4 regions of the Paenibacillus sp. FSL P2-0121 genome follow, and region 2 is predicted to be linked to each of the others. Evidence: riboswitches for the same ligand, from Rfam matches in the RefSeq annotation. Region 2 holds a riboswitch; each other region holds the start of a gene.
The links. Region 2 has a riboswitch for thiamine pyrophosphate ahead of MKY54_RS13275 (ABC transporter ATP-binding protein). Riboswitches for the same ligand answer to the same signal wherever they lie in the genome.
Positions count from the first base shown of each region.

Region 1: linked by a shared signal. The riboswitch ahead of MKY54_RS02115 (ABC transporter substrate-binding protein) and the one ahead of MKY54_RS13275 (ABC transporter ATP-binding protein) in region 2 are both predicted to bind thiamine pyrophosphate.
Region 3: linked by a shared signal. The riboswitch ahead of thiC (phosphomethylpyrimidine synthase ThiC) and the one ahead of MKY54_RS13275 (ABC transporter ATP-binding protein) in region 2 are both predicted to bind thiamine pyrophosphate.
Region 4: linked by a shared signal. The riboswitch ahead of MKY54_RS10040 (thiamine phosphate synthase) and the one ahead of MKY54_RS13275 (ABC transporter ATP-binding protein) in region 2 are both predicted to bind thiamine pyrophosphate.

Region 1 is NZ_CP150245.1:479,508-487,239, reverse strand. It holds gene MKY54_RS02140 (HAMP domain-containing sensor histidine kinase) at 1-1,210, opposite strand, end outside; gene MKY54_RS02135 (response regulator transcription factor) at 1,207-1,881, opposite strand; gene MKY54_RS02130 (pyridoxamine 5'-phosphate oxidase family protein) at 2,001-2,420, opposite strand; gene MKY54_RS02125 (MFS transporter) at 2,581-3,801, shown strand; gene MKY54_RS02120 (hypothetical protein) at 3,874-5,325, shown strand; TPP riboswitch at 5,484-5,594, shown strand; gene MKY54_RS02115 (ABC transporter substrate-binding protein) at 5,756-6,805, shown strand; gene MKY54_RS02110 (MTH1187 family thiamine-binding protein) at 6,884-7,177, shown strand; gene MKY54_RS02105 (ABC transporter permease) at 7,174-7,732, shown strand, end outside.
Region 2 is NZ_CP150245.1:3,015,758-3,023,489, forward strand. It holds gene MKY54_RS13240 (DUF3934 family protein) at 18-200, shown strand; gene MKY54_RS13245 (pseudouridine synthase) at 315-1,007, shown strand; gene thiE (thiamine phosphate synthase) at 988-1,653, opposite strand; gene thiD (bifunctional hydroxymethylpyrimidine kinase/phosphomethylpyrimidine kinase) at 1,634-2,464, opposite strand; gene thiM (hydroxyethylthiazole kinase) at 2,488-3,282, opposite strand; gene MKY54_RS13265 (ABC transporter substrate-binding protein) at 3,324-4,361, opposite strand; gene MKY54_RS13270 (ABC transporter permease) at 4,358-5,134, opposite strand; gene MKY54_RS13275 (ABC transporter ATP-binding protein) at 5,115-5,810, opposite strand; TPP riboswitch at 6,009-6,112, opposite strand; gene MKY54_RS13280 (amino acid ABC transporter substrate-binding protein) at 6,335-7,171, shown strand; gene MKY54_RS13285 (amino acid ABC transporter permease) at 7,225-7,732, shown strand, end outside.
Region 3 is NZ_CP150245.1:6,240,242-6,247,973, forward strand. It holds gene MKY54_RS27450 (alpha-amylase family glycosyl hydrolase) at 1-840, opposite strand, end outside; gene MKY54_RS27455 (phosphotransferase) at 1,095-2,081, opposite strand; gene thiC (phosphomethylpyrimidine synthase ThiC) at 2,167-3,909, opposite strand; TPP riboswitch at 4,013-4,121, opposite strand; gene MKY54_RS27465 (beta-galactosidase) at 4,193-6,244, opposite strand; gene MKY54_RS27470 (AraC family transcriptional regulator) at 6,415-7,248, shown strand; gene MKY54_RS27475 (hypothetical protein) at 7,304-7,732, opposite strand, start outside.
Region 4 is NZ_CP150245.1:2,304,822-2,312,553, forward strand. It holds gene MKY54_RS10025 (AraC family transcriptional regulator) at 1-71, opposite strand, end outside; gene MKY54_RS10030 (GDSL-type esterase/lipase family protein) at 365-2,431, shown strand; gene MKY54_RS10035 (SDR family oxidoreductase) at 2,669-3,541, shown strand; TPP riboswitch at 3,629-3,730, shown strand; gene MKY54_RS10040 (thiamine phosphate synthase) at 3,847-4,449, shown strand; gene thiS (sulfur carrier protein ThiS) at 4,488-4,691, shown strand; gene MKY54_RS10050 (thiazole synthase) at 4,747-5,514, shown strand; gene thiH (2-iminoacetate synthase ThiH) at 5,548-6,663, shown strand; gene yfbR (5'-deoxynucleotidase) at 6,747-7,352, opposite strand; gene MKY54_RS10065 (fumarate hydratase) at 7,455-7,732, shown strand, end outside.

The DNA.
Region 1 (7,732 bases), 2.5 Mb from region 2:
GCCCGCTGCTGGCATGTCGTACAATGTTTTGATACAAATTATCGAGAATACGGCGGAACCAGACCTCATCCACCCTCCAGAATAGCGGTTCGGCTTCCAGGTTAATATCAATATCGAAGCCCTCTTTTTCCCATACGGGGTACCAAGCAGCCGCACTTTCCCGTAACAAGCGTAAAACATCTTTACGTTCCAGCTTTAAGGTTACCCGTCCACTATTGAGCAGATTGTAAGATAAAAGATTCTCGATCAGGACGCTAAGATCCGCAATACGCTCATCCATAAGCTGTAAGGACTGCTTACCTTTTGAGGTCAGATCCTCTTTGGTCATAACATGGATATGGCTGCGAATGACGGTTAGGGGTGTGCGTAAATCGTGAGATAAATTCGAGACTAGACGCTTACGCAACTCTTCCTCTTCTATTTCCCTGCGTCGGCTTTCATCCAGTTTAGTTACCATCGTATTAAAAGCTTCCTCCAGGCGACCGATCTCGTCCAGTTTTCCTGTCACTATAGACTTAGGCATTCTATCCGGGCCTGTGATCGTCATCGCGGTTTGCAGTTGCAGCAGCCGTTTGCGAATTTTTCTAAAGAACATCCATGAAACCAGAGCGAACCCTCCAAAAAGGGTAAATAACACAAAGTTATACCAAGCCCAAGCCCCTAATCCCCCATAAGCCCCTTTGTTCAGCAGCTTGCTTGGAATTTGTATCACCATAAATCCCTTGTCTGCCTCCACTTTGTCCCCCACGAAAGCAACGATGGCTAATGGATCACGATTCGTACTTTCTTTCATAAATGAAATAGCCTCAGCCGCAGTCCACTGATCAGGAACTTCAGGGTAAATCTTATCCTTATCCCCTTCTTCAGGCGTGAGAATCAACTGGGTTTTTCCCTGCCCGTCTACCCAAAACATAGTAGCCTCGGTGTATTTTCGACTCAATTCAATCAGCCGCTGATTTATGGCTTCCGAAGAAGCATTTTCTAAGTGAAGTGCCTCTTTATGCCACATAGTCTCCAGCGGTGCAATATTCGAATACAGGGATGTATCTACAGGCGGGGCACCTTTGGTCACTTCGTTAAGAATATTGTAGCCAACAAAAGACAACGGAAGGACCACAGGGATAAATAGCAGTGCAGATACGATAATTAGCAAATACCCTGATAACAAGGAGGAATTACGTTTCTTGCGAATGCGCTCTAATCCTCTCATGCTCTTACCCGGTAGCCGATCCCACGGACAGTTTCGATAATTTCCGGATTACCCGGATCAAGCTCCAGCTTTTCACGCAAATAACGAATATGTACCATCAGAGTTTTATCCCCTTCGATATAAGCCTCACCCCACACGGCCTCGTAGATCTGCTCCTTCGTCATAATTTGGTTAAGATGACGCAGCAAATAGGAAAAAATCTGAAATTGCTTACCTGTAAGCATGATTTCTTCCTGAGTCTGAGCATTCATCACGCGGTTATCCCCTTCATATACGACTAGATGTTTAAGTGTGAGTGAATCCTGAACAGATGCCCCATTCCTTCGGAGCAGCACCTCGATTCGAGCGGCCAATTCATCCGGATGAAAAGGCTTGGTCAAATAATCATCTGCGAACTCCAAACCTTGCAGCTTATCATCAATCGAGGTCCGGGCGGAGAGCATCAAAATGAGCAGCTTAGGGTAAGAACGTTTCAAACGTTGCCCGATCGTAAACCCGTCCAGACCTGGTAGCATAACATCGAGAATAGCCAGTTGGCAGGCGCCGGCTTCTTCCATCGCTCCTTCGCCGCTCCGTAACCAGCGGACACTATATCCTCTTTCGCTTAAATCAGCAGACACTACACTGCCAATTTCACGATCATCTTCAATATATAACAGAGTAACGCTCATGTAGCTTTAGCTCCTCCCCGATATGAATACCTAAAAAGTTGAAGTCATTATAACACATCAAACAGCCCTCCTACCCCATATGGGATAGGAGGGCTGTTTGATCAATTCAACGCTATAGCTTACGGCTGCCATACTCCATGCTCTTTATTGCTGCCTACATACTCAATACGTGTTGGAGTAAGCTCCAGAATTACATAATTAGGATCATCAGGTCCTGTAAACCATGGCTCCAGCTCTTTATTCCATACTTTGGAGCGCAAGCCTTCATCCTTAGAGACGGTAGCAGTTGCTTCAATCTCCAGCACATCTTTGCTTCCACCTGCCTCATAGCCAAGCAGTACAAAAGCATTCGGATTATCGGATAACTCCTCCACTTTATGAGTTTTGCGATTTGTAGCCAAATAAATCTTCAAACCCTCATGGAAAATGGCCATATAACGTACTTTCGGCTTATTTCCTTCTTCGATCGTACCAAAGGAACCGAACTTGTTGTCATCCAATGCTTTAATAATGAGTTGCTCCAGTTGTTTGTTATCCATTACGTAAATCTCTCCCTTCAAGCATGTAAACAAAAGTTTATATATCCAAGCTCACCGTTTGGATTTATCATAACAATGGTGCTTATTATAATGTACCCTTCAGGTTCACATTGAATCCGACCTTACCTCATAAACTACTTCAAGATAAGGAGCTTACTTCGTGAAAAAACTGATTTGGATCGGCTGTCTTTCCTACTTCGTTATCGGTCTGGCACATGTTGTGCTGGGATCTATTCTGCCCGTTCTACTGCAACATTATGATCAAAATTATAGTGCTGGCGGTGAATTAATCTTTAGTCAATTCGCTGGTTTTTTAGCAGGTGTGTTGGTCTCTCCCCTGCTTAATCGCCGCTTCGGTAAACGTGGAGGCATCCTCATTGCCACCAGTCTTCTACTAGTTGCAGAAATTGCCTACGCCTTTCTACCGCCTTGGGGCTGGATGTATGTTATCGCTGTTGCCGCAGGTTTTGGTTTCGGGATGATCGAAGCGGTTATCGGCACCATTATTATTGGTGCTGTAACCGAAGGAACTGCTATTGCAATGAGCCGGCTTGAAGTGCTATTCGGGATAGGCGCACTCGTGATGCCGCTTATCGCCAGTCCGCTCATTGCTGCCGGAGCGTGGAGATTGGCCTTTCTAATCGTCGCTGCCTTCTCCTTAATTTCTCTTATCCTCTGGACAAGAGGGCATTTCGGTAATCTACAACGAATGCTGGATGAACGCGCCTCTGTCCAAGGAGCAGACAATTCGCAATCCTCAAGCTCACGTTCTAACAAAAAATTTCCGTATAAAGGTAAGCAATGGATTCTGTTAGGGATCTTCATCGTTTTCTTTTTTCTTTATGTAGGCACAGAGATGAGTTTAGTCAACTTTATGCCGGCTATCTTTATTGCCAAGCTAGGGATGACGGAGTCTGCCGCAGCACTGACAGTCACTTTCTTTTGGCTGGCGATGTCTACAGGAAGATTGTTTGCGGGTGTAATTGCCGAAAAAATATCTTATCGCGTGTACATTCTCAGCAGCTGTTTACTAACCTTGTTACTGCTGGCACTCTTTCCGTTCACTGACAATCGAATGGCTGCTTTCATTGTAATTCTGCTGCTGGGGCTGTTTATGTCCGGTATTTTCTCCATTGCTTTAGTCTACTCCAGCAAAATGCTGCCTGGCACCGAAGAGTCAACACCCAGCATTATGATTGCTTCCGGAGGTGTTGGCGGTGCTTTGCTACCTCTGTTTATGGGCTGGTCTATGGACCATTTAGAAGTGGCACAAACAGCCGGATTACTTGCCGCTTTTGCCGCCTTCTTGTTTCTGCTTAGCATTGCCGCATGGAGGTTCCAATCTATGCAAGCGGTGAAAGGAAAGAGTTTCCGTATTTAGAACAGTATCAACGTTATCCTTTTAGGGTAATGTGATCTATAAGCATATTCTGAGCACAAGGATGGACGATGAATGAATGAGTCTTCAACTGAGCCTTTGTTACATACTGCGCTCATGCAGTTTATATTTCCCTTTTCTATAAAAAAGGGCGATTCTAAGCAGCTTATCCAGCAATTACAGGACGACGGCTTCACACGTTTTTTTCTGGATAATAAAGAGCTTGAAGCTGCCTACTACGGAGATGGCTACTGTGTTTCCCATGAACGAATGGAGCGCACCTATTTACCGTTTGCTGCACATGTCCTTTTTCCACGCAGGAAGGATGCCGACTCGTTTCGCCGTTTTTCCAGAGTAAATAATCTCGACTGCATTCTGGAGATTCCGCAGCAATCTATATTTTTCAAAATTCTCTCGACGGATATATTCATATGTCCTTTTCAGCTTGGATTCGTGACGATACGTGTCCAGCTGGAGGGGGATTCAATTCCCTTTAGTATTGCCCTAGAATTCGCAGATCGTTTCCGTGCGCTAGAGAATACCTTCATACAGGATGATTACACTTATATTCATTGCGGGGAACAGACCTATGAGATGGTAGAGGATTTTGTCTTCCGAAATTTGGTGGATGGACTGGAGCCATATCTGGATCAATCGGATATCAATGGGGCTTATTTCGAGACCCTTCCTTTTTTCGTAGATGAAAGAATGCAGGTGCAAGCTTTTTACGGCTTTCAGAATGAAGAAAGCTCTGATGAGATTAGTGTAAATCTACGCTATCGCGCCTCACAGCTTGATGGAATTAATCTGAACGGAAAGCCCTATGCCAGTGCCAGCGATCCAGCGTATATTGCAAACTATTGTCATGAGCATTCCTATAATCGCTGGGGTCCAGACACATATTATATGATGAATGAGCAAACCTTTTGCTGCATGACCCGCGCTGAACAGGAGATTGCTGTTAGTCTAGCCAACCAGATGTACGGGCAATATTATTACGGATTTTTACTCAATATTTTCCACAAAATCGTTCTGCTAAAGCTCGCCAATATGCACTCCCGACTTCGGATTAATCATGATTATGAGGAAATAGACAATCTAATCTACTCCATTAATAAGTTCTCGGCAAAGTTCTACTTCTTGGAGTTGATTTCCCAGTCGCAGGGCCGGGAGATATTTCTTCAGCTGCGTAAAGTATACGGAAACGACGCTTTGTTCGAGGAAGTGAAAGAAACCTTAAATGACCTGTTTCAGTATCAGGATAAGTTTCAATCCAAGCGACGGGATAATCTGCTGATGATTCTTACTGTATTTACGGTAGTAAGCGGGATTTACGGCATGAATCAGGTCATTGACGATCTGGATGGAAAGATTCAATGGAGTAAAATGATTGGTTATTCTCCCTTTGAATTTCTTGCCCTCTTCGTGATCATGAGCGGGATTCTGATCAGCGTTGTCCTCACGCTAGGGGCGCTGGTTAGTGAGCTTAAACGGCGTCACCGCAAAAAATATAAAGATCTAGACTAGCAAAAAAGAAACTACTTGATTGGAAAAATTCAGGAGTGCACTACTAGACATTCTGAGTACAGCCGTCTATAATACACCGTATGCGAGAAATATAAGATATAAAGTATGGGTACAAAACTTATACTTACTTATATTGCACATAGAAATACCCGTTAACTTCATAGAACCAGGGGTGCTGGAATTGGCCGGCTGAGATTGTATCCCACAAGATACTGACCCTTATACCTGATCTGGATAATGCCAGCGTAGGAATCGCCAATTGGTTCTGGTCCCTGTGACCTTAACTAACCTTGCGCCAAGCCAGCGTCCCGATCACTCGGGGCGCTTTTTTTGTAAGATCACTAAAAGATGTAGAAAAACGTACATACTACACTTTACGGTTCATGTTGTGAAGACGGGATTCTTGTAACCTTAAAGGAGAGAAGAAGACATGCACCTTAAAAAAGCACTTACGTTGTGCCTCACCTGTGTACTCATTCTTGCCATTGCCGGATGCGGCAGCAACAATGGGAATACAGCCGGAAACAAAGCAAATGCTACTGATCCAACTGCTGCGGCTGGGACGGATGCTCCAAAAGAGCTCACCAAAGTTAAAGTCGCACTCGACTGGACACCGAACACGAATCATACCGGTCTATACGTAGCTAAGGATCTTGGTTACTACGCTGAAGAAGGTCTGGACGTCGAGATCGTTCAGCCAGGCGCAGCGGGTTCTGATACTATGGTTACTTCTGGCGAAGCCGCATTTGGCATCAGCGCCCAAGAAGGATTAACACTAGCCCGTCTACAAGGCGTACCCCTTGTCTCGATAGCAGCTATTATTCAGCATAATACGTCGGGATTCGCTGCTCCAGTAGATCGCAATATTAAATCACCAAAGGATTTCGAAGGTAAAACCTACGGAGGCTGGGGCTCACCGGCCGAAGAAGCAGCCATGAAAGCTATCATGGATCCTGAAGGTGGCGATGTGAAAAAGGTGAAGCTGATCAGTATCGGTGAAGCTGATTATTTTACCGCCGTCAAACGTGACATTGATTTCGCCTGGATTTTCTACGCTTGGACTGGTGTTGAGGCTGAGTTGCGTGGCGAGCCATTGGATATGCTGTACTTAAAGGATTATGCGCCGCAGCTCGATTATTACACGCCTGTGCTGACGACGAGTGAGAAGCAAATTGCAGATCATCCTGATCTGGTGAAGGCCTTCATGAAAGCCACATCAAAAGGTTATCAATATGCCATAGATCATCCGGAAGAGGCTGCCGGTATGTTATCGAAGGCCGTTCCTGACCTGGACGCCGACCTTGTCCTAGCTAGCCAAAAATGGCTTAGCCCAAAATACAAGGACGATGCTGCCCGCTGGGGCGAGCAAAAAACCGAGGTCTGGCAAAATTACGGCGATTGGATGTATGATCTGAAGTTGCTGGATAAACCGCTGGATGCTGCTAGTGCATTCAGTAATGATTTTTTACCGGCGGAGTAAACAACAATTGTAATGAATTACTTCGTTATCAAAGTTGGCTTTTTGAACTTACCTTATAAAATGAGAGGATTGATTATTGTGGCTAACACCCTACTAAGCATTCAAGTAATTCCAAAAACTCCGAACAATGAGGATTCCATCCCATACGTAGATAAAGCGATTGAGGTCATTCAGAAATCCGGTGTTAAACATCAAGTGAATCCACTGGAAACCACAATGGAAGGTGAGCTTAGCGAGCTGCTGGAGGTTGTGCGTCAGATGCAGGAGGCGTTGATCGAAGCAGGCAGTCCAAGCGTAATTTCGCAGATCAAAATCGCTCATAATCCTAACGGAATCAGCATGGATAAATTGACGGAGAAATATCGGCTGTGAGATCGACCTGGAAGCTAATATGGCCGCCCCTTGTGGCGGTCGTCTTCTTTTTAACCGTATGGCAGCTATCTGTATCTGTATTTCATATTGAATCCTGGATTCTGCCGAGTCCTGCTGATATTGCTCGTGAATCCACCAGTAACGCTTCTGGTCTTTGGGCACATACGATGGCTACGCTGCGGCTCACTTTAATTGGTTTTCCCATTGGTACGGGGGTAGGCCTGATCGTTGCTTTGCTTTTGCATCTTTTGCCTTGGGCTAGACGGGCTTTTTATCCACTTATTATTCTGAGTCAAAATGTTCCCTCCATCGCGCTCGGACCCCTGCTCATTATCTGGTTCGGCTTTGGTCTTTTGCCCAAAATCGTGCTGATTACACTAGTATGTTTCTTCCCGGTAGCTGTCGCTGCGATGGGCGGTCTGGCCCAAAGTGATCAGGTCATGATGAATTATATGAAAATGGCTGGCGCAAGCAAGTGGCAAATCTTCACCAAGCTGGAGCTGCCCTCTTCTATCCCGGCACTATTTTCCGGCGTAAAAATATCTGCTACTTATG
Region 2 (7,732 bases):
ACTGACGGAGTGATATGATGGGTGCAAAAAGTAAAGGTGGCGGCACAGGCAGAGGTACGGGGAGTAAAGGCTGGACACGCTGGAACAAAACAGCAAAACCAGTTAAACCTGCTAAAAGTGATCCAACGACGGGTCCAGGTGCTAAAGGTGCAAGTGGAAGCAAGGGCAGTAACGTGAAAAAAAGCGGAAGCACCAAATAGCTCCCTTAAACTGGGTTATTCCTGAAGGTTAACATCTGATTTTGATCGTTAAAATCAGGTGTTTTTTTATGACTAGAGGTAAGGTAAGTATATAGAATGAAAGTAGGATCAGCAGTGAGAATCGATAAATATATAAGCGAAACAGGCTTTTGTTCCAGAAGGGAAACCAAACGATTAATTGCAGCAGGTCGAATCGCTGTAAACGGTATTGTCTGTGAGGCGAACATTCTTATAGAGCCAGAGGATATCGTATGGATCGATGGGGAGCCGATAACAAGCAGTAAAGGGGAGCCAGTGTATCTCGCTTTGAATAAGCCGATAGGCATTACCTGTACAGCAGCCCCACATGTGGCTGGGAACATTATTGATTTTGTAGGGTATCCTTCACGGATCTTTGCGATTGGCAGATTAGACAAAAACTCGGAAGGCCTCATTTTGTTAACCAACGATGGAGAGATTGTAAATAAAATGATGCGTTCCGAGAATGGGCATGAAAAAGAATATGTAGTTCATGTAGACAAACCGGTTACGTCAGAATTCTTACAAGAGATGTCTAGCGGCGTGAACATTCTGGGAGTCACAACGAAACCTTGTGAGGTCTATCGGATCACAGAATGTCAGTTTAGAATTATCCTAACTCAAGGTCTTAATCTGCAAATACGCAGAATGTGCAAGGAGTTAGGATATAGAGTACTAAAGCTGGAGCGCATAAGAATTATGAATATTACATTAGACGGCTTGGAGCTGGGACAATGGCGGCATTTAAGCAGTGAAGAGCTGTATGAGCTTATGTTCCGCTTAAACTGACTTTGTCAACAAAGCCTCTGGCAGTTGTGGTAATATCTTCAGCTCCGGCAATCGCTGAGATAACAGAAATCCCATCCGCACCAGCTGTTAATACTGATGCAACATTTTGCAGCGTGATTCCCCCAATGCCAACCAATGGGATGGTAATGCCTTTATTTCTTAGTTCTTCAATCATCGCAGTGCCTTGAACAGCTTTGGCATCCTCCTTGGATGACGTAGGATAAATGGGACCCACGCCCAGATAGTCGGCTCCATCGGCAATCGCCTGCTGAGCTTCAGCGAAGGAGTGAGCGGATACACCAATGATTTTATTCTCTCCAAGTAGCTGGCGGATCGCCAATGCAGGTGTATCCTCCTGTCCTACATGAATTCCGTCCGCATCAAGTGCGATCGCTAAATCAATGTCGTCATTCACGATAAAGGGCACGCCATTGGTATGACAGATCTTTTGAAGTCGTCTGCCAAGATTAAGTCGTGCCTTATCGCTTAAGGACCCGGTACCCTTCTCACGGAATTGAAACATGGTTATGCCTCCAACAACCGCTTCCTGCAGCACCTTAACAGGAGCTTTACGGCAATTTACGCTGCCCATAATGAAATAGACTTTTAATAGATCTCGCAGATGTTCACTGTTCATTCGTTGCATTGTTTATCCCTCGCAGTCTGTTCTGATAAGCAAAATGATTGGTTGGTCCATGCCCAGCCCCTATGCCCAACTCGTCCTCAATCGCCGCTTGTATAAATGCTTTGGCAGTTTGAATGGCCTCAGCTACGGATTTGCCTTTGGCTAGCTCGGCGGTGACCGCTGCTGAATAGGTGCAGCCTGTACCATGCGTATGTCTGGTCTGAATCCGGCTACTCTCCAATAAGGTATATTCCTGACCATCATATAGAAGATCGGTTACGGCTGTGGTTGAGGTATCATGCCCCCCTTTTAGCACTACATATTTGGAGCCCATGCCATGAATGATTTTGGCTGCTTTTTTGCGTTCTTCGATGGTGGAGATCGTCATCTTTGTGATCATTTCGGCTTCGGGAATATTGGGTGTCGTCACCAATGCTAAGGGCAGCAGATGGCTGATTAAGGATTGAACCGCCTCCTGCAGCAGCAGTGTGGACCCTCCTTTAGCGACCATCACAGGATCAATTACAAGATTAGACCAGCCGTAATACTTAATTTTATCTGCCACAATGCGGATGATGTCGCTGTTAAATAACATCCCTGTCTTTACGGCATCTGGTTGCAGGTCAAGTCCTATAGAATCAAGCTGCTGAATTATGGCGTCCAGAGTCACTGGATAAACCCCTTGGACACCCAGCGTATTCTGCGCTGTCACAGCTGTGAGGACGGACATGCCATAGACAGAAAGCTCTTGAAAGGTTTTTAGATCGGCCTGAATGCCAGCACCACCGCCGCTATCGGAGCCGGCAATGGTTAGAGCTTTGGATATAATCATCGATTTCACTCCTTTGAGGGTCATTAACTGAGCTGTTTGATACTAGATCTTTCTAGGAAGACTTCTGGCGTGACCCATGTCAGTTGATTTAGAAACTCAACCTGAAAGCTTCCTGGCCCTTGACCAGTTGTTAGTTCAGCGGCGATTTCAGCGGCTACTCCATAGAAGGAGAGGGCTTCCACTGCAGCCTCCAACGAGGCACCTCCACTTACCGCGAGAAATGCACCCACAACAGCGCTGAGTAAGCAGCCAGTTCCTGTAACCTTCGTGAGAATAGGGTGACCGTTGCTGGCAATATAAGTGTTTTTTCCATTCGTGATCACATCGTCTTTTCCAGTTATGATGACCACACAGCTTAACTTCCTCGCAGCAGCTTCAGCCAAAAGGACTACATCGCCTTCGCCTTCGCCAGCATCCACCCCTTTAATGGACCAACTCTCTCCAATGACATTAGCGACTTCAGCTACATTCCCCCGCAGTGCGGTGATTTGCATCTCATTCACTAGCTTTTGAGTGACAGCGGTCCGATAAGAAGTTGCGCCTGCACCTACCGGGTCAAGCACTAGGGGAACCCCGTGTTTATTAGCGGATTTACCAGCGAGCAACATAGATTGAATGGCGTAGTCATTGAGTGTGCCTATATTTAGAACTACAGCAGACGACATAGCGGCGATGTCGATCACTTCTTCGTGGGCATCCGCCATAAAGGGAGAGGCACCCAGCGCCAACAGACCGTTGGCTGAGAAATTGGCTACTACAATATTAGTGATGTTGTGGATCAAGGGGTTGGATTCCCGTACTTTGGCTAAGTAACTCATCATAATTCCTCCTCAAGCTTGTATGAATAACTAACTAAACGTTACAGATTGATAAAAGCTTCCTGTGCTTTAATATCTTCTGGTAGAAGATCGTTGGTGGATAACCACAGCTGAACCTTTTCCCAAGATGTCGGGTCTTGATAACCAAAAGATTGATCGCCAGCATTCATCAGTGGCAGTAGAATCTCAAGACTTTTTTTCTCAATCTCCTTGTCGAGCGGTGAAGTTGCATCTTCATGTGCAACCAGTAAATCCAGGGCTTGTTCAGGATTCTGCTCCACAAATTCCTGTCCTTTTGTTATGGCATTTAGAAATTTTTTAAAGTAGGCTTCAGAATTTTGCAATCCTTGTTCGCTGGCCACCAGCACAAGCTCATAATAGTCAGGTACTCCGTAATCCGTTGGATTAAGCGAGGTGACCGGATGTCCCTCTTTTTCAAGGATCAGTTGTTCATGGTTGATGAACCCGCCCATTATTGCGTCCACTTGTCCTGTAGAGATCGCAGGGATAAGGTCAAAACCTACGTCAATTAGCTTGGCGGATGAAGGATCGCCTCCATCACTCTGGATCATTGTCCGAATCATTGCTTCATAGAGCGGAATGGAGGAATAGCCGATTTGTTTTCCTGCGAGCTCTTTGGGACTATGAATACTGCCTGCCTGAGGAACCATCAGATGATTCAGTGGATGCCGCACGATAGCTGCAATCGAACGTACAGGAATTTTCTCGCCGCGTGCCATAAGTACCTGAGGCTGATAGCTGAGCGCTAGATCAATTTGATTTGCTGCTACAAGCTTTAGGGCGTCATTGCTGTCCGCAGGCATTTTGATCTCGACATCCAAACCTTCCTCTTGGAAAAAACCTTGCTGTTGCGCAGCGTATAGAAAGGAATGAACGGCATTGGGATACCAATCAAGCATAATCGTCAGCTTGTGTGACTGCTTATTTTCGGTGTTGGAGGAACCAGTTTGGGAGTTGTTATTTAGCTTGTCTGCCTTCCCGCAGCTGCTTAAGAGCAAAAGTGTGCATACTAGAAATACAGAAATAAGTCCTCGTTGTGGTGATTTTAAATGATTCATTGGTTAGATCCTCTTTTCTTTAAAAATAATTGTTCGAGTAAAGCTATCGCCAGAAAAAGCACAACACCAAGCGCGGACAGCAGAAATACAGCCGCGAACATTTCATCGCTCTGCATATTTCCGGCCATTCTGCGGCTGAAGTAACCGAGTCCTTTACTGCCGCCGAGCCATTCCCCGATAGTAGCTCCGATGACGCAGTATACAATGGACAGCTTTAAGCCAGAGAAAAAAGCAGGCAGCGCCAGTGGAATTTGGGTTTTGACAAGCAGCTGCCAGCGGTTTGCACCAAATGTTAATAATAAGTCCTTGTAAGTCTGGCCACTTGTACGAAGTCCATCATATGTACTCACTACAACTGGAAAAAAAGCCGTCAAAAACACCACAGCCACTTTGCTCCACAGCGAATATCCGAACCACATAATAAAAATGGGCGATAGCGCAATTAATGGGACCGTCTGGCTAATGATAAGGAAGGGATAGATGGCCTTTTCTACGGGGCGAAACAGGAACATTCCAATACCCAGCAATACACCAAAAATCACAGAAAGGACAAAACCTATCAGTATCTCCTGCAACGTCGCTAATAAATGCTGTCCAAATAATAATTGCCTGTGCTCGATCAATGCGATGCCAATAGATGAAGGTGCAGGGAGAATAAAGGCTGGAATCAAGTGAAGGCGAACAGCTGACTCCCAGATTACAAGAATGAGCAGTACCAGAAGAAGGAAGGGACCATAGTTGTCTAGATGTTTTTTAAAAGGTATAGGTTGCATGCAATCTTCGCTCCAACTCTGCCCGTAGTGCTATAAACCGGGGTTCATAGTTCATCTTATAATGTCTTGGTTTTGGTAGATCGACAATGATCTCCTGTAATTCGCTGTGCGCACCGCCAGATAATAAATAAATCCGGTCACTGAGCAATAGTGCTTCTTCCAGATCATGAGTGATGAGCATAATCGTCTGATTCAGTTCACCCCATAACTCCAACAGCCAACGGTGTATCTCACGTTTGGTCATGGCATCGAGAGCGCCAAAGGGCTCATCCAGCAGCATAAGGCCACTTCCGCCTCCAGCCACTAAGGTGCGCAGAAATGCGACTCGCTGTTTCATTCCTCCCGAAAGTTCATGGGGATAAGCCTTCTCTACATCTGTTAAGCCGAAGCGGGCCAACATTTCCCGAATCTGAGTGATTGTTTCCTGTTTACTAAATCTGGGCATGATCTCCCAGGGCAAAAGGCAGTTGTCGAGCACTGTTCTCCAAGGCAGCAATAAATCCTGCTGAGGCATATAAGCGATCTGACCTAAACGACTAGCGGTTGAGGGGAGCGTAGGGAGTTTTATTTTTCCATGAGTAGGTTCGAGTAAACCGGCAACCGTTTTGAAAAATGTGCTTTTCCCGCATCCGCTAGCACCTACTACGGAGACGAATTCCCCTTGCCTGATATCCATGGATAGTTTTGCGAATACAGGGGGTTGTTCAGTTTCCGGAAAAGAGTAGGTTAGGCCTTGAATAGATAAAATGGTCGTGATGATCTAACCTCCTAATATTTTTGTGGAGCGCCTAAACAAATAAAGACCCATCCATTTCCAGAGGAAATGAATGGGTCAAAAAGTTCATTCTGCATAATAACACTTAACATGCTTGATGAAAATTCTGCTCCACTTCCCTCCGCTGGTATGATCCAGATCAGGTTCCAAGGGTCCGGAGCTTAAAGCTCCGTCTCAGTCGGCCGACTCCCCTAGTGAAATAACAGGTCCATATTAATTTGTTTATAAATATACCATATCTTTCTGAGAAGTAAAGAGAGAAAGAAGTGAAGGATTAATCCAAGATTGGGTAAGATATAAGTAGAAATCTAGTTAATATTACAATTCCGATGTACATAATCGGAAAAAAGTATTGACGATCATGTGATGGCAGTGTACTATTCAATTTACCGGAAAAAAACCGGATAGAGAGAGGGGATTTAATAATGAAAAAATGGAGTTTAACTATTATATTGGCGTTAACCGTGGTCCTTGTAGCGGCTTGCGGCAATAATTCGAATACCAATACGGCTGCTGAACCAACAGCTGGAACGAATGGTGGAGCAGCATCTTCAGCGCAAAACAGTTTGGAGGCTGTGAAGGCCAGCGGCAAATTGCGGATAGGTACAGAAGGGACTTATGCACCTTTTACTTATCATGACACTGCGGGGAAATTGACGGGTTTTGACGTGGAAATTGCCGAAGAAGTAGCCAAACGTTTAGGTGTTGAAGCAGAATTTTTTGAAACTCAGTGGGATGGTATTTTTGCTGGGATGGATGCGAAACGGTTTGATGTCATTTTTAATGAAGTTTCCATTAACGAAGATCGCAAAGTGAAATATGATTTCTCTGAACCCTATATTGTATCCAAGGCAGTATTGATCGTGAGCGAAAACAATGAGGATATTAAGACCTTTGCTGATCTAAAGGGTAAAAAAGCCGGACAATCCCTGACCAGTAACTTATCCGACATCGCTCGTGAGAACGGTGCTGAAATCGTAGCTACGGACGGTTTCAATCAAGCGATGGATCTGCTGACTTCGGGACGTATTGATGCAACTGTGAATGATGGCTTGTCTTATCTGGATCTGAAAAAACAAAAACCAGATGCAAAAATTAAAGTGGTTGATGAGATTCCTGAAGGCTCACAAAGTGCTGCGGTATTCCTGAAAGGCAATGATGAGCTGGTGAATGCGGTCAGTGATGCGATTAAAGAGATGAAAAGTGATGGAACGTACTTGAAAATTTCCGAGAAATACTTTGGAGCTGACGTTTCAAAATAATACAAGGCTAGCAAGGCTAATTAAGCCTAGAAGCTAAAAAGGATGTCTGAATAATGGATGACCGCAAAATACAAATTTTCTTAGATACACTGCTACCCCTGCTTAAAGCCGGGGTGGCTTTTACCATTCCGTTGGCGCTACTTTCCTTTGTGCTTGGATTGATTTTGGCGATCCTAACCGCGTTGGCACGTCTTTCACCGTGGGTAATTCCGAAGCTAATCGCCCGTTTTTATGTATGGGTCATTCGGGGAACCCCGTTGTTAGTGCAGCTATTTATTATATTTTATGGTTTGCCGGCTGTTGGTATTGTACTCGACCCTTTCATTGCCGCCACCATTGGATTTACCCTTAGCGTAGGGGCTTATTCATCGGAAATCGTACGCGCTGCTATCCTGTCGATACATAAAGGCCAGTGGGAAGCTGCCTTCTCAGTCGGGATGACTCGTGGGCAGGCTCTGCGCCGCGTAATTCTGCCACAAGCTGCACGCGTTTCTGTACCGCCGTTATCCAATTCTTTTATTAGCTTGGTCAAAGATACATCGCTTGCAGCGATCATCACCT
Region 3 (7,732 bases), 3.2 Mb from region 2:
TGTAGGAGTTACCGTAGGTGTAGGAGTTACCGTAGGTGTTGGCGTCACTGTTGGTGTAGGAGTTACCGTAGGTGTTGGCGTCACTGTTGGGGTAGGAGTTATCGTTGGTGTTGGTGTAGCTCCGGCCGAAAGGGTCACATAGTCGATATTAATATTCCCGCTATCATCTGAGTCATATTTATAAGCAAGCGTGTTATTTCCTGCCTGTAAGGAGAGTGTTTCTGTTTGGTCTGCCCATGTATCCCAGTTGGTCAGGTTGGCTAATGTTGTCTGTGTAACCTTTATTCCATTGACATAAATGGACACCTTTTTAGCACTGCCGGATGCATTAGCATAGTGAAGCGTGGCATTATAGGACCCTGCTGCGGAAGCCTGGACGTTAAAAGTGGTGGCTGCTCCTGTAGTTGTATATCCATCAACAAAACCAGTGCCCGAATATCCGGTGTGATTCGTATTTACTTTTGCACCACCAGACAAGGATGCACTCTCTGCTTCGTATTTCCCGGCGACCGGAATAACAACCGTCCAGTTCTTCCCGCCGTTATTGTCCCAACTATCCGTTGGAGCCGTGATGTGATAACAATAAATTAGGGTAGCACCTTCCTGAACATTGAGGTTGGCGATGAACGTGGTTCCATTTTTGGTCATCACCGTGTCCGTAGTATTAGCCCAGTTATTCGTAGTCCAATGTAAGGTCACAGCTGCCGCTGTAGGATTTGTATAGGTGACTGTATGATCCGTATTGCTGGCCGATGCTCCACCCGATAAACCAAATAAACTAAAAATGAGTAAAAAAATAATTAACCACGAAATATAACGCCTGGATTGTTTGGATACCAAGTAAATAACCTCCTCATAATTTTAAGTGCAGCTTACGATTTTAAGCGCCATCGTGGGGTGCAAACGTTTGCAAAAATGAGAAAAAAAGAAATACTTGATAGGTTTGATCTCCTCCTTCAATGATTAATAAGGAAAAAACTCATTGTATGCGTTTACAAACAGCTCTATATCTGATGGATTTTCCTTGTTAAGATTATAGGCGCCAAACTTTTGCTGGTCAATGCATCTTTTAGGCTATAATTCAATCGTTTTCACTATAAGTTCCCTAAGATAGCAGGTAAATTGTTCAGGTTCTTAGCCAGCCAATTCATTTCTTTTGCAAAACGTTTTGGAGGTACACTATGTTTGTCCATCGCGGCATTAATCCACCACGGGCTTTCCATATACCACAACAACTGCAATGATTTTGTTAAATCCCCTTGCTCCACCGTTCGTTCCTCACGATATCCGTCAATAAATGCTGAAGCTAGCGCTCCATCTAAATCTTCATCTAAAGCACATGACATCACTGCTCGCGCTACATCAAGCTGCGGATAATCATATTTGAACCGATCAAAATCTAGAATTGCAGACAATTGGCTATCTTGAAATAAAAGATTATCAACCCATAAATCACGATGTGCCCATCCAGCTACAAGTCCTTCGAATATTTCCGGATCTATTTCTTCAGTCGCTCTCAGTTGTATCTCTAGGTCAGTGATGAGTGAAGTTTTGCCCATTTCCTTTGATTGTTGTAGGAGTACATTCCAATGTTCTAAACGTTCCTCAGGGCTTTGGGGAATAAATTGTGGGGTTCTTTTCAAACTAAGGGTCCCATCATTTAATAAACGATGCATTTTACCTGTGCCACGACCCAAATCAAACATTTGAAGGATGTTAATTTTGCCCGGCTCTATGACACGCCCTTCACAATATTCCATAACCATAAACGTCTCTCCCATATCTGATTCCAATAAAACTTTATGGTTATAAGCCAACAATCCGGGACATGGGAGCCCCTGTAGATACAGTCTTTTCTGTTGAGAAAAAGCAAAGTTCAGCTCTTCTGGGTTATACAATTTATATCTTTTTTTGTTGTATTGTTTAAGTAGAAATGGTCCTGAATCCGTTATGATTTTCCATTTAAGATTTAACCAGCCACGTTTTATTGGGGTAGCATGAAGGACTTTCAATCCAAAAAAATGATAGAAACTATTACTTAAATCCTCTAAAATGGCTTCCTCTGAACGAATCGCTTCCAATTCATCAACTCCTATCTATTCAAAGTATAAAAGAAGAAGCCGCCAATGACGACTTCTTTTAGATATTTCTTTTTAGCAGAAAAAGTTATCTATAAATGAGGCTCCCGCCTTGGAGAAACTCTTGCGCCTTCTCTTGCATTCCTGATTCAATTCTCGTCGTATTCCGGATATTATGAGAGATCTTCATACTGCAAAATTTCGGCCCGCACATGGAACAGAAATGAGCTGTTTTAGCGCCTTCCGCAGGCAATGTCTCATCATGATATTCGAGCGCTCGCTCAGGATCTAACGATAAATGAAATTGATCACGCCAACGAAATTCAAAACGGGCTTTCGAAAGAGCATTATCCCGGTCTTGTGCTCCTTTATGCCCTTTCGCCAAATCTGCGGCATGAGCCGCTATTTTATAAGTAATGACCCCTATACGTACATCTTCCTTATTAGGCAGGCCAAGATGTTCCTTCGGAGTTACGTAACATAACATAGCTGTACCGAACCAACCAATCATCGCTGCACCTATAGCAGAGGTAATATGATCATAACCAGGCGCAATATCTGTAGTCAGTGGACCTAATGTATAAAAAGGGGCTTCGTTACAAGTTTCAAGTTGCTTATCCATATTCTCTTTAATCAAGTGCATCGGCACATGTCCTGGACCCTCTACCATTACCTGTACATCATGACTCCAAGCTATAGCTGTTAATTCACCTAACGTCTCTAACTCGGCAAATTGTGCTTCATCATTCGCATCAGCAATCGAACCCGGACGTAATCCATCGCCTAGGGAAAAAGAAACATCGTACAGCTTCATGATTTCACATATCTCTTCAAAATGTGTATATAAAAAGTTCTCTTGATGATGCGCAAGACACCATGCCGCCATGATGGAGCCACCTCTTGAAACAATGCCTGTCATACGTTGTGCAGTCAACGGGATATAACGAAGCAGAACCCCTGCATGAATGGTAAAATAATCAACCCCTTGCTCCGCTTGCTCTATGAGCGTATCACGGTATACTTCCCACGTTAAATCTTCCGCTTTCCCATTCACTTTTTCCAACGCTTGATAGATAGGCACCGTTCCAATAGGAACAGGAGAATTACGGATGATCCACTCGCGTGTCGTATGGATGTTTTTACCTGTGGAGAGATCCATTATATTATCTGCACCCCAGCGGGTGGCCCATCTCATCTTCTCTACCTCTTCTTCTATGGATGAGGATACTGCGGAATTTCCTATATTGGCATTGATCTTCACTAAAAAATTGCGTCCAATAATCATTGGTTCACTCTCTGGATGATTGATATTCGCTGGAATGATGGCGCGGCCGCGGGCTACTTCATCTCTTACAAATTCCGGTGTCACATTCTCACGAATCGCAACGTATTCCATTTCAGAAGTAATAATCCCTTTGCGTGCATAATGCATTTGAGAGACATTACGCCCCTTTTTCGCTCGCAAAGGTTTTCTATGGAGCGCTGGAAACACTTCCGCCACAGCTTTTCCCGTTGCATTCCCGTTATCTTCAGGCTTCACGGTTCTTCCTTCGTACGCTTCCGCATCCCCTCGTTCCTCAATCCAGCTCAGACGATTGGGCTCTAACCCCTGACGAATATCAGTATGAATATTAGCATCCGTATAAGCCCCGCTTGTGTCATAGACATGAATTGGAGCATTCTCCTCTTCGCCGTCTATGCCCGCAGTTGGACTAAGTGAGATCTCCCGCATAGGCACCTGAATATCAGACCGTGAACCCTTTACATACACTTTTTGACTTGCTGGAAAAGCTGATAGATTGATTGGATCGTTGTTCAATTCGCTTGTCATCTCAATTCCTCCTATAAGGTGATTTGATCAAGCGGAGACGGTCTACTCCCCACACATAGAAAAGGCCACATCTGTATAAGATGCGGCCTTAGAGTAGACAAATAGAAATAGAGCTCCATTTCCTCCGCTGGCATTATCCAGATCAGGTTTGACGGTCGATAGTTATAACTATCCTCTCAGCCTGGTCCCACCAAGCTCCCGTGACTATATAATTGCTACTTCAAAGTATAACCGAAAAGAGAGAATTATCCAAATCTACTCAAATGTGAGATCAATGTATACGTTAGTTTAACACCAATACCCCAAATCCTTCCAGAAGCACCTCGCCCGACAATGTTGTGCCGCTCAGTAAATCTGTTTTGGTCTCATGAAGATGGATCGTGACAGGAGTCTCATTATAATTAAGCAAAAAAGCATAACTGGAAGAAGCTCCGGTACGGACTTGCAGTTCTACCTCTTCTGGGAGCTCCAGCCAATCTGCTGGCGATTGTAGATCAATTAAATTTATGATCTCAGCCGCTGCCTGTTCATTAAATACGGCTCCGTAATACCAAACCTCACCCTTGCCGCGACGATTTCTAGTTACCGCCGGTTTTCCCGCATAATAATCAGAGGCGTAAACCGCCATCACTTCAACCGAAGCTTCCTCTATTTTGAGAATATCATTAAAGTCATCTGCTCCTGTAACGACTTCGGTCACGCCCGACCAGCTAATTGTTGTTGGCTGACGACTGCCCTTAACCATTGTGAATTCTTCAACTGTGATCCCGCATAGATCCTTAGCAGCACCTGGGAAAGGACGCATATAACATTGACCGTGCTCATCCTTATAGCCGGTTCTACAGCCGAAGATCAGTTTGCCGCCTTGCTGAACATATTCATCCAGCAGTGCTGCTGTCTCATCTGTCATAATCGCTGGGTGAGGATAGATAAGCACGTCGTACCTTGCAAGCTCCTCCAGCGTTGTTTTTTTGCGTAAATAGAGTACGTCATTCGGGATATGCTTCCGCTGAAGCGCCTTGTACCACTCCTTATTGCTCTTCCACATAAACGGGCCATGCCAAACATCGTATTCTCCATCCCACTCATTGTCATAATCACGAACAATAGCAATGTTAGCCTGATTACGAGTACCGACAAACGCATGACCTGCTGCTGCCAGCTCCTGACCGATCTGCCCCGCTTCCCGCACTCTCCGGTTAGGCTGATTATGATAGTCATTGATTCCATGCCAATAAATTTCATTACCCATCGTAGCTGTCCGCCAGCGGAAATATAACACCATATCTGCTCCATGAGCGATCGACTGATAAGTCCATAACCGCATCTGCCCGGGCTTTGGAGAAGGCATATCCATCCGGTTCACCCAGCCACCCGGGCCCGACTGCTGCTCCATAATGCAGAAATTCGGGGATATCGAACGAACAACAGATAACGACAGTCCCCAGCCTCTATCATTCAGCGGATTCCGCTCATTCGGGTCATAAAAAATAGTAGAGAACTGAGGATAGGAATCATAGCTGAAGAAATCCAACAGTTCATCCGTCATTTCATGGCTATCGAGATGCCCGAACAGACCGTTCGTGGTTACCCACTGCTTAGGGGCAAGTTTACGGATGATATCCGCTTGGTTTTTGGCAAAAGAAATTGTATTGTCCGAAATAAACCGTTTTTCATCCAATGCCTGATGAGGATTGGGTTGCTTCGGTACTGGAGTCGGACGTGGAAGATAGACCTGAGACCAGTCACTATAGCTTTGATTCCAAAAAACAGCTCCCCAGGCCTCGTTCAAATGCTCAAGTGTAACATATTTCTGCTGTAGCCATTCCCGGAAAGCCTTATGGTCACTCTCCGAATAAAATTCACTGATCTCACAGTTGAGCTCATTATCAATTTGCCAGCCAACTACACCCGGATGATTGCCGTAATGTTCAGCCATTTGTTCTGCAATACGTGCACACAGTTCCCGGTATTTAGGACTGCTGTAATTATAATGACGGCGCATGCCATGCTGAAGTGTAACACCTTCGTAGGTTACATTTAAAACTTCGGGATACTTATCAGTCAACCAAGCTGGAGGCGTCGCCGTCGGAGTACCAAGTACAACCTGAAGACCATATTTATGTGCTAGATCAATCGCCCGATCAAAGAGCCCGAACTGAAACTGCCCTTCTGCCGGTTCAAAAATAGACCAAGCAAACTCGCCCATCCGAATGATCGTAAAGCCGAGTTCACGCATCCGGCGATAATCGTCCTCCCACATGTTTTCTGGCCAGTGCTCCGGATAATAACAGACGCCAAGCTCGAATTTTTCAGTTGCGACAGGTTTCTTCATCATTACCTCCAAAGTATTAAAAATATGCTTTCAATATTTTATAATTCTATTGTAGTATCAATGATAAGAGGTCTTATATAACAAAATATTGCTATCATATAACAATCTTGCGTTCATTGCCTTAATCCAACTTGCGCTCTGTTGCGCTACAGAAACGGGTGCTGCCAAACATGAAGAAACAATGGTATTTGCCGACACCGGCTTTTTCGAAATATGTCTGTTATCCTGAATTTTTGGGACATTACACTCACTTTCCACAACATACAGAGAGAAGAAGCGAAGGTTTTCTGGGGAGTTATAACCTGCATTTGATCTTTGATGGGGAGGGTTATGTATTCCATGAGGGCGAACGTATTCCGATGAGTAGAGGACGAGGTTTTCTGTACCCTAAAGGGGCTTATCAGCAATACGGCTCTGACCCAGGCGAGCCTTGGGATGTCCGCTGGGTTCATTTTAACACTGAAATTGTCCTTCCCTTATTAGAAGAAGTGGACCAGTCTCGTGCATACCTGTTCACTTTTGATTTGGATGCTAAGCTGGACGAGCTATTCGAGGAAATGTACCTACTGAGTGCTTCCTACGTGACCCGTAGCGAGCCAAGACTATCTGCTCTGCTGTATGAGCTTCTAGTAAACTTGCTGCAGAACTCCGAGCCGCTTCACGGCTCAGTACCGCACGAGGTTAGGCAGTCCATCCGCAGTGCTGCAGATATCATTCATGTCGAATGTGCCAGCCCTTGGTCTCTTGAATCGATGGCAAGATTGACCGGTTACAGCAGCTATCATTTTCTAAGGCTGTTCCGGGTGGTTATGGGTAAAACTCCAAACCGTTATTTAACCGATTGTCGGCTGGCTAAAGCCAAGCTTTTACTGGTTTCCACAGGACTCTCCATTGCTCAGGTTGCGACTCAGTCCGGTTTTGCCCAGTCCAGCTATTTCATTAAAGTGTTCAGAAGGTTTGAAGGCATGTCTCCTGTGAAGTACCGGCAGGCTTTTGGGGCGTAGAGGATCTTCCTTCAGTCCGTAGAGATTCAATCTTAGTCTCTTGGATTTATCACTCTTAAAGATCATCCTTAAGAGAAATTTCACTCTCAATATCTAAACTTATTGTTTCGGAATGAAGCTCCCCTTCATTATCATTCCATGTAATAGATAAAGTGGTGTTTTCATAATTTTGTCTATTTTTATTTAATTCGTCATATAAATATGGACCAGTTATAGACCCGATATCAGTGTTACTTAATATTGAAACGGGTCCATCCGTTGACCTAGCTTCATTTACAAGAACTGTTTCATCCTTATTATTATTGTTTTTTTCATTAACTTCATACTTATAATAGCTACTATTCACTAAAGCGCTTGGGTCTCCCTTGAACACTAACTTCCCATGTCCCCGTAAAATTTTGCTAGATGAAATTATTATTTTGTAATCTAAAACATCCCATGTATCCCCTGTACCCATAAGCGTATATACTTGAACACCAGTGTT
Region 4 (7,732 bases), 710 kb from region 2:
TGATGATCAGGGTATGCCCACCCAGGTTCTGCTACACGATAATGAACACCGATCAGCTGCAGTGTACTCATAATGTTCGGAAAGCTGACTTTGTAAGCGATAGGAGTTCTCCTCCTTAGGATCAATAGGGATGTTCTTAATTATATCAAGGATACCTATACATATGACCGTTTTGCAGTGCGAGCCGTTGATCATTCCATAGTTTTCTTTACAAAAGGTCAAAAAAAAGAATGAAATCATCATTTGAATCACTTTAGAGAACAGGGATAATGGAGGAACCTAGGGAAGTATTTCGAGAAACGGAAGGAAGTGTAATGAAGTGGGAAAGTTGTGTAGGAATATACTAATCTTATCTTCTTTACTAATGGCTTCATTGACTCTTACTCACGGTACAACAGAGGCAGCCTTTATAAAAGATGGGGCAGAGAGGCAACCTCCAACCCAAATTGCAAGCGTATACAAGTTCAATTTTACAAACCAAGTTAAAACAGGATATCAATCCGTTAGGTATGATCCTAATCGCGGTGCACAATTGTATGACTCATCTTTAGGTTATGGTTTTGTTCAAGAGACCAACGCTTTACCCGCCAGAGAAGTGCACACCGACTCAATTACATCCGATGGAACAGGTTTTTTCATCACAGAACCTATTTTTTTTGCTGAACCTAAATCTGAGAAAGATAATTATAACAACTACGGAATGGCGTTTCGAATGGATGCTCCCCCTGGAACCTACAACGTATATGTAAAAACGACTTCTGACGCAGAGGATGGGATCGTGTCAGTATCCGGAATGCAGACCAGCCGCTTGTTGAAAAGTGGACATTGGGACGCTGCAAAGCTTGTACCCGTCAAGCATACGGCTGTAGCCAAAGGGAAAGAGTGGACTTATACGTATGTAAACGGCCGTGACCATATAGATATTGAGATCGAACCGAACAAAGTGAACACAGCTGTGGGGATTGAGGAGATCATACTGGAACCGATTTTGCCTCAGCATAGAGCAGTTGGAGCTCTTCCGAATTTATTTATACTTGGAGATTCTACGGTCAAGTCCTACACCTTCGACGAAGCACCAATGAGTGGTTGGGGCCAGATTATTGGCAGTATGTTTAATCAACATAAATTGAGTGTAACTAACTATTCCATGGGGGGACGCTCGTTTAAAAATGCCTATACAGAAGGTCGACTGAACGACATTTTACTGAATGGCAGCATTGGGGATTATGTGTTTATTCAATTCGGACACAATGATGAGAGCGCAGATGAGTTCAGACGTTACGGCAGAGGTTCGACAGAAGCAATGTATGAAAATTACCTTAAAGCAGTCTATCTCCCTGCGATTCAAGCCCGGGGTATGATACCAGTACTGGTAACCCCAATGTCCAGAATTAAAGGGAATGCAAGTCCGGGATATATCTATGAAAATTCTTTTAAATCAAGAAAGTTTGTAGATATTCTTAAACGGGTCGCAGATGAATCTGGAGTTACACTTATTGACCTTAACTCGGAAAGTCTGAAATATTATAACGAGATCGGTGTAGAAGCAATAACATCCCTCTTCATGTCAATTGAAGCCGGAGAAACGCCAGGCAAAACAAATGACGGAAGTTACGCTAACGGGCATCCTTCAAAGAAAGTCGATGGGACTCATTTTAAAGAAGCGCTCTCCAAACAATTTTCGCGGATGATTGTTACGGAGCTTGTAGAGAAAGGTGCTACTGGCGATTCTACTGCTGCCTCCATTACTGCTTACCTTAAAGGGAACGTTAAGCATGCGGCACTAACAGGGAACTGGGGTAAGATTTTTCCGGAAATAACGAATGATACGACGACTGGGGAAGCTGCTTATTACCGTAATCAAATTGAGAAATTAATCCAGCTGGGAGTAATGGGCAAAGACCGTCAAGGAAATTTTAATCCGGATACGGTGATGACAGTTGCTGAATTCACACGCAGTATTTCTAAGTTAATGAAAGTGGAAAGATCAGATCTTGCCTATTATCCGAAAGGTAAGCTGTCACGTGAAACGATGGGTGCTATTCTCTATGACGTTTACCAAATAAAGTTTGCTAATAAACCTAAGTACATGACTGATTATAACGGCATAGCAGTAGTGCCAGGAGATCCTGGCTATGATTCGAATCTGGAGCCAGGAGCTAGAGGTGCGATGTACTATCCTCTTGTATCCTGGACGCAGCTTGTTGATACAGCGGACATTTCTCCTTATTTAATTTCAAAAGTGAAAAGTGCATATGAATTAGGACTCATTAGATCTGAAGTGGGGATTGCCAGAGGCGAAATGGTCAATGGGACAGAACTAGAACCTAAAGCTATAGTGACCCGGGAGAAAGCGGCCAAAGCTCTGAACTTTATGTGGGTGCTGGAACATGAAGTGAATGCAGAAAATCATGTTTCTTCTCTAAAATAGTCAGGGTGAACAATTCAAGGCACAGCAGCGATGCTGTGTCTATTTGTATGCAGTGAATTCCTCTCCACTTACAGCAGTGTATCTCTCACGGTTGTTTATTTCTACTTTCATTGTGGTAAGTAAGATTCGTAAAGCAATTTAAGAAAATGACAAACCCAGCGTATAAACGTGCATAGTTGTGCCATCCTAAGACGATCAGTTAACTATCAATTTGCTTAACGAGAGGAGATAGGGAAGATGTCAGGCAACAATAAACAAGCTACAAAAACCTTACCCCCACAGGAGCAGCATCATCAGCCAGGGATTGAGAGTGAAATGACGCCGCTGCCCAAATACGAGCCGGCAAATTATAAAGCAGCAGGTAAACTGCAAGACAAGGCGGCATTAATTACCGGTGGAGACAGCGGAATTGGGCGTGCAGTTGCTGTGCTTTTTGCTAAAGAAGGCGCTGATGTGGTCATTTCATATCTTAATGAACACTCAGATGCAGAGGAAACTAAACGTCAGGTCGAGCAGGAAGGCCGCAAATGTATCCTAATTCCAGGTGATATCGGTGACGAGAAATTCTGTAAGGATCTTATTAAACAGACGGTGGAGGGCTTAGGAAAGCTTGATATTCTCATCAATAACGCGGCAGAGCAACATCCGCAAGCTAAGATCGAGGATATTACTTCCGAGCAGCTTGAGCGTACTTTCCGTACGAATATATTTGCGATGTTCTATTTAACAAAAGCAGCTATGCCTCATTTAAAAGCAGGATCTACCATTATAAATACAACTTCAATTACCGCTTATCGCGGAAGCCCGCAGCTGCTGGACTATTCATCAACTAAAGGAGCTATTCTTAGCTTCACACGATCCTTGTCCACGAATCTGGCAGAGAAGGGCATACGGGTAAACGGTGTTGCACCAGGTCCAATCTGGACACCGCTGATTCCCTCTACCTTTGATGCAAAACAGGTTAGCGAGTTTGGAGGTACACAGCCTATGAAACGGCCTGGACAACCAGAAGAGCTGGCACCAGCCTATGTATATCTGGCCTCTGACGATTCCAGTTATGTGACTGGACAGGTTATTCATGTAAATGGTGGCGAGGTAGTAAACGGTTAGATCAGTACAGCTAATGTGAATAAATGGGTGTATTTCAATAAAAAAATATGTTACTATAAACCACGTTAGCATTTTAAAATTGTATATTTATGTCACTAGGGGTGCCGATTGGCTGAGACGGAATGGATTTCCGGACCCTTTGAACCTGATCTGGTTAAGACCAGCGTAGGGAAGTGGAGGACGAATTTCTGTTATCGAGCTATTTATAGTGCCGTCTATATACAGATTCTGACTGCCTTCCTTACGGGAGGCAGTTTTTTTGTTTTTTACTGACCTATAGGGAAGTGAGAGAGGAGATCGTGATATTGCAAGCTGAGATCCATCTAATATCAGACGGCAAGCTGCAACTGAGACATTTTGTTGAACTAGCTGTCACGGTGCAGATATGGGTCGATTATATTCACCTGAGAGATAAGCAATGTCCTGCACACGAACTACTCGCTGCGGCACAGGAGCTGTTGGCTGCCGGTATGCCCGCTACCAAACTGATAATCAACGACCGAATAGATGTAGCCTTGGCAGCTGGTGCCGCGGGGGTTCAGTTGGCCTGGCACAGTCTGAGTCCGGGTACAGCCCGGCGAATTGCACCTCAGCTTCGGCTGGGGAGATCGGTTCATTCTCCGGAAGAAGCGGCGAATGCCTCAGAGCAGGGAGCTGATTATTGCTTGTTTGGTCATGTATTTCCCTCGGATAGCAAGTTAGGGCTGCCCGCACGTGGGTTAGAGCTGCTTGCAGAAACGGTGAAGACCAGCTCTATTCCTGTAATTGCGATTGGCGGAATTAGCCCCGCTAATGCGGCGCAGATCATCAGGAAAGGTGCGGCAGGAGTTGCTGTGATGTCCGGTATTTGCGGAGCGGATGATCCTTATGAGGCCGCCAAAGCTATTCATAAGGCGGTTCATTCATAGCCTGGAGGTAACAGCACGGGCGAAGGGGGTGATTCAGAATGAAGCTGTTGATTAACGGGAAATCCGCAGAGTGTTCTGGTGGTATTCAAACTATAGCTGATTTGATCAGTCTTCCTGAGTGGTCAGGTCGTCTGATGATCATTGAGCTGAATGGAGAAATTGTCAGTAAGGAGAATTATGAAAGTACTGCTCTGAGCGAGGATGATCGTTTGGAACTGGTGCACTTTGTTGGTGGGGGTTGAGATGGAGCGGTATAGAATTTTGAGAAATTTATAAGAACCAAAGGGAGGTAATTTCATGCATGACCCGTTACATATTGGCGGTATCGAATTAACCAGTAGATTATTTATCGGAACCGGAAAATATAGCCGGAATACGTTGATCCCCGAAGTGATCGCAAGCTCTGGTTCTCAGGTGATTACTGTAGCGCTTCGCCGAGTGGACCCGCAAGGTGGAGCAGAAAATATCATGAACCACATTCCCGGCCACATGACTCTTCTGCCTAATACCTCAGGAGCGCGTACAGCGGAAGAGGCAGTCCGTATTGCAAGATTAGCAAGAGCTGCGGGACTGGGGAACTGGGTCAAGATCGAAGTGATCAATGATCAGAAATACCTGCTTCCAGATAATCTGGAGACCATACGAGCTACAGAGATTTTAGCAGCGGAGGGTTTTGTAGTATTGCCATATATGAGTCCGGACCTTTCGGCTGCTTTACGTCTGAGAGATGCCGGTGCTGCTGCTGTGATGCCGCTTGGTGCGCCGATCGGGACGAATCGCGGCCTGCGCACTAAGGAGCTTGTGCGTATTCTTATTGAAGAAGTGAATTTGCCGATTATTGTAGACGCCGGGATTGGCAAGCCCTCGGAAGCGGCGGAAGCAATGGAGATGGGGGCCGCTGCTGTTCTGCTTAATACGGCTATTGCAACGGCACGTAATCCGCTCGTCATGGCGGAAGCGTTCCGCGAGGCGATATCCGCTGGCCGCAAAGCTTATTTGGCAGGACTCGGTCCTGTAGAAGAAGTTGCTTTTGCTTCGTCACCGTTGACTGGATTTTTGAACTGAATTTGATAGGTCACGAAAGGAGGGAAGATTAGCATGAGCTTTTTTGACACACTGGCCCGCTTGGAGCAGTATCCTTATGAGCAGCTGTGGAAGGAGTTCCGGGAGGATGACGTTAGGCGGGCGCTTGGAAAAGACAAGCTGAACGAAAATGATTTGCTGGCATTGCTCTCTCCGGCAGCAACGCCGCTGCTAGAGGAGATGGCGTTGGCTGCACAGCGACTGACCCGTGCACATTTTGGTTATTCGATGCAGCTGTTCACACCGATGTATCTTGCGGATTTTTGTGTGAATCATTGTACCTACTGCAGCTTCAGCTCCATTTATGATTTTCCGCGTAAAAAGCTGTCCTTGGAGGAGGTTCGCAGGGAGGCTGAGAAGATTGCAGCTACAGGTCTGCGGCATATCCTCATTTTGACTGGTGAATCGCGCCGGGAGAATCCTGTCTCATATATTAAGGATTGTGTAGATGTACTTAGGGAATTTTTTTCCTCTGTCAGTATTGAGATAAATCCTCTATCAACTGCAGAATATAAAGAGCTTCTTCAAGCAGGGGTGGATGGATTAACACTATACCAAGAGGTGTACCACCAGGAGACTTACAGAAAGCTGCATGTTAAAGGGCCTAAAAGAAACTACCGGAATCGCCTGGATGCACCTGAACGCGGCTGTCAGGCAGGTTTTCGTTCTGTGAATATTGGTACGTTGCTCGGGATGTATGATTGGCGGCAAGAGGCATTCCAAAGTGCCATGCATGCCCGCTATTTGCAGGATCGGTATCCAGATTGCGAGATCAGTCTGTCACCTCCACGGTTTCGGCCTTATTTAGGGGAATTTAACCCGGAGTGTGATGTTACCGACCGATCGCTAGTGCAGATTATTTTGGCATACCGGTTATTTTTACCCCGTTCGGGCATTACTTTATCTACACGAGAGCCTGCCTCTCTACGCGATCATTTAATTCATCTAGGAATAACAAAGATGTCAGCCGGGGTCACTACTGAGGTGGGCGGTCACACTAATGCAGGGGGAACTCCGCAATTCGAAATATCCGATAGCCGTAGTGTGCAGGAGATTACGGAAATGCTATATACGAAGGGTTTGCAGCCCATTTTTAAAGACTGGGATATCCTGACCGAATCAACAACGTAACGCTTGTATTATCAATTATTAATCACTAAATGGACCCCTGCGAGATTCATGCGGAGGTCCATTTTTTATTGTATAGAGGGTGTTTAGTTTCCGGCAGAGAGCTCATCGAGAGACATTTCGAAACTCGGTGCCATATGAGTCAGAAAATAATCCACTTCCTGCAGGTCAAGCCCACGAAGTTTTGCTGCTGTCTGCTCCTTCGCGGCGGCAAATTCTCGGTTTCCTGCAGCAACTTCCCATACGCATTTCAAATAAGCATCCAGCCGATCAGCGGCTTTCACATAGCTGTGCAGCAGAATGTCCTCCGAATCGGGAGGGCTGTCTTCCGGTCGTATAAGCTGAGTGTAGATGCTTTTCAGCTCTGATGGAATCATTCCAGTTAAGCGATCAGCCGCAACTTTCTCCATTTCCCGGAAGCTGGTGAGCAAGCGAGGATTGTTGTATTTTACCGGCGTGGCGATGTCACCTGTGAACACTTCGCTGGCATCATGGAACAGAGCTATGGTTGCTGCTCGTTCCGCGTTTAGTGAACGTCCAAAATGAACATTACCGATGGAACAGAGCATATGTGTGAGCAATGCAACATGAAAAGAATGCTCAGCGACGTTCTCCGGTGCGGTGCTGCGCATCAAGCTCCAGCGCTGAATATACTGAAGACGATATAGATAGGCAGAAAAATGGTAGCTCAATTTTAAAGTAACCCCTTTCATGCGGTGCTAGGTATGATATTATTATACTAATTGTATCAAACTTTAGATAACCTGGAACTGCCGAGAGGAGCTTGAATGAAGATGCAGCATTTTGAAGACAGTATTTATAACCTTATCGTAGAAACTTCCACGAATTTGCCGGGAGATGTACGCCGGGCAGTTGCAAAAGGTCGCGCGCTGGAAGACAGGGCTACCCGGTCCGGTCTTGCTTTAACCACGATTGCGCAAAATATCGGAATGGCTGAGCAGCAAGTGTCTCCGATCTGTCAGGATACGGGAATGCCTACATTTATCATTCACACCCCTGTGGGAATCAATCAGATTGAGATGAAAAAAGATATTCATAATGCCATTGTACG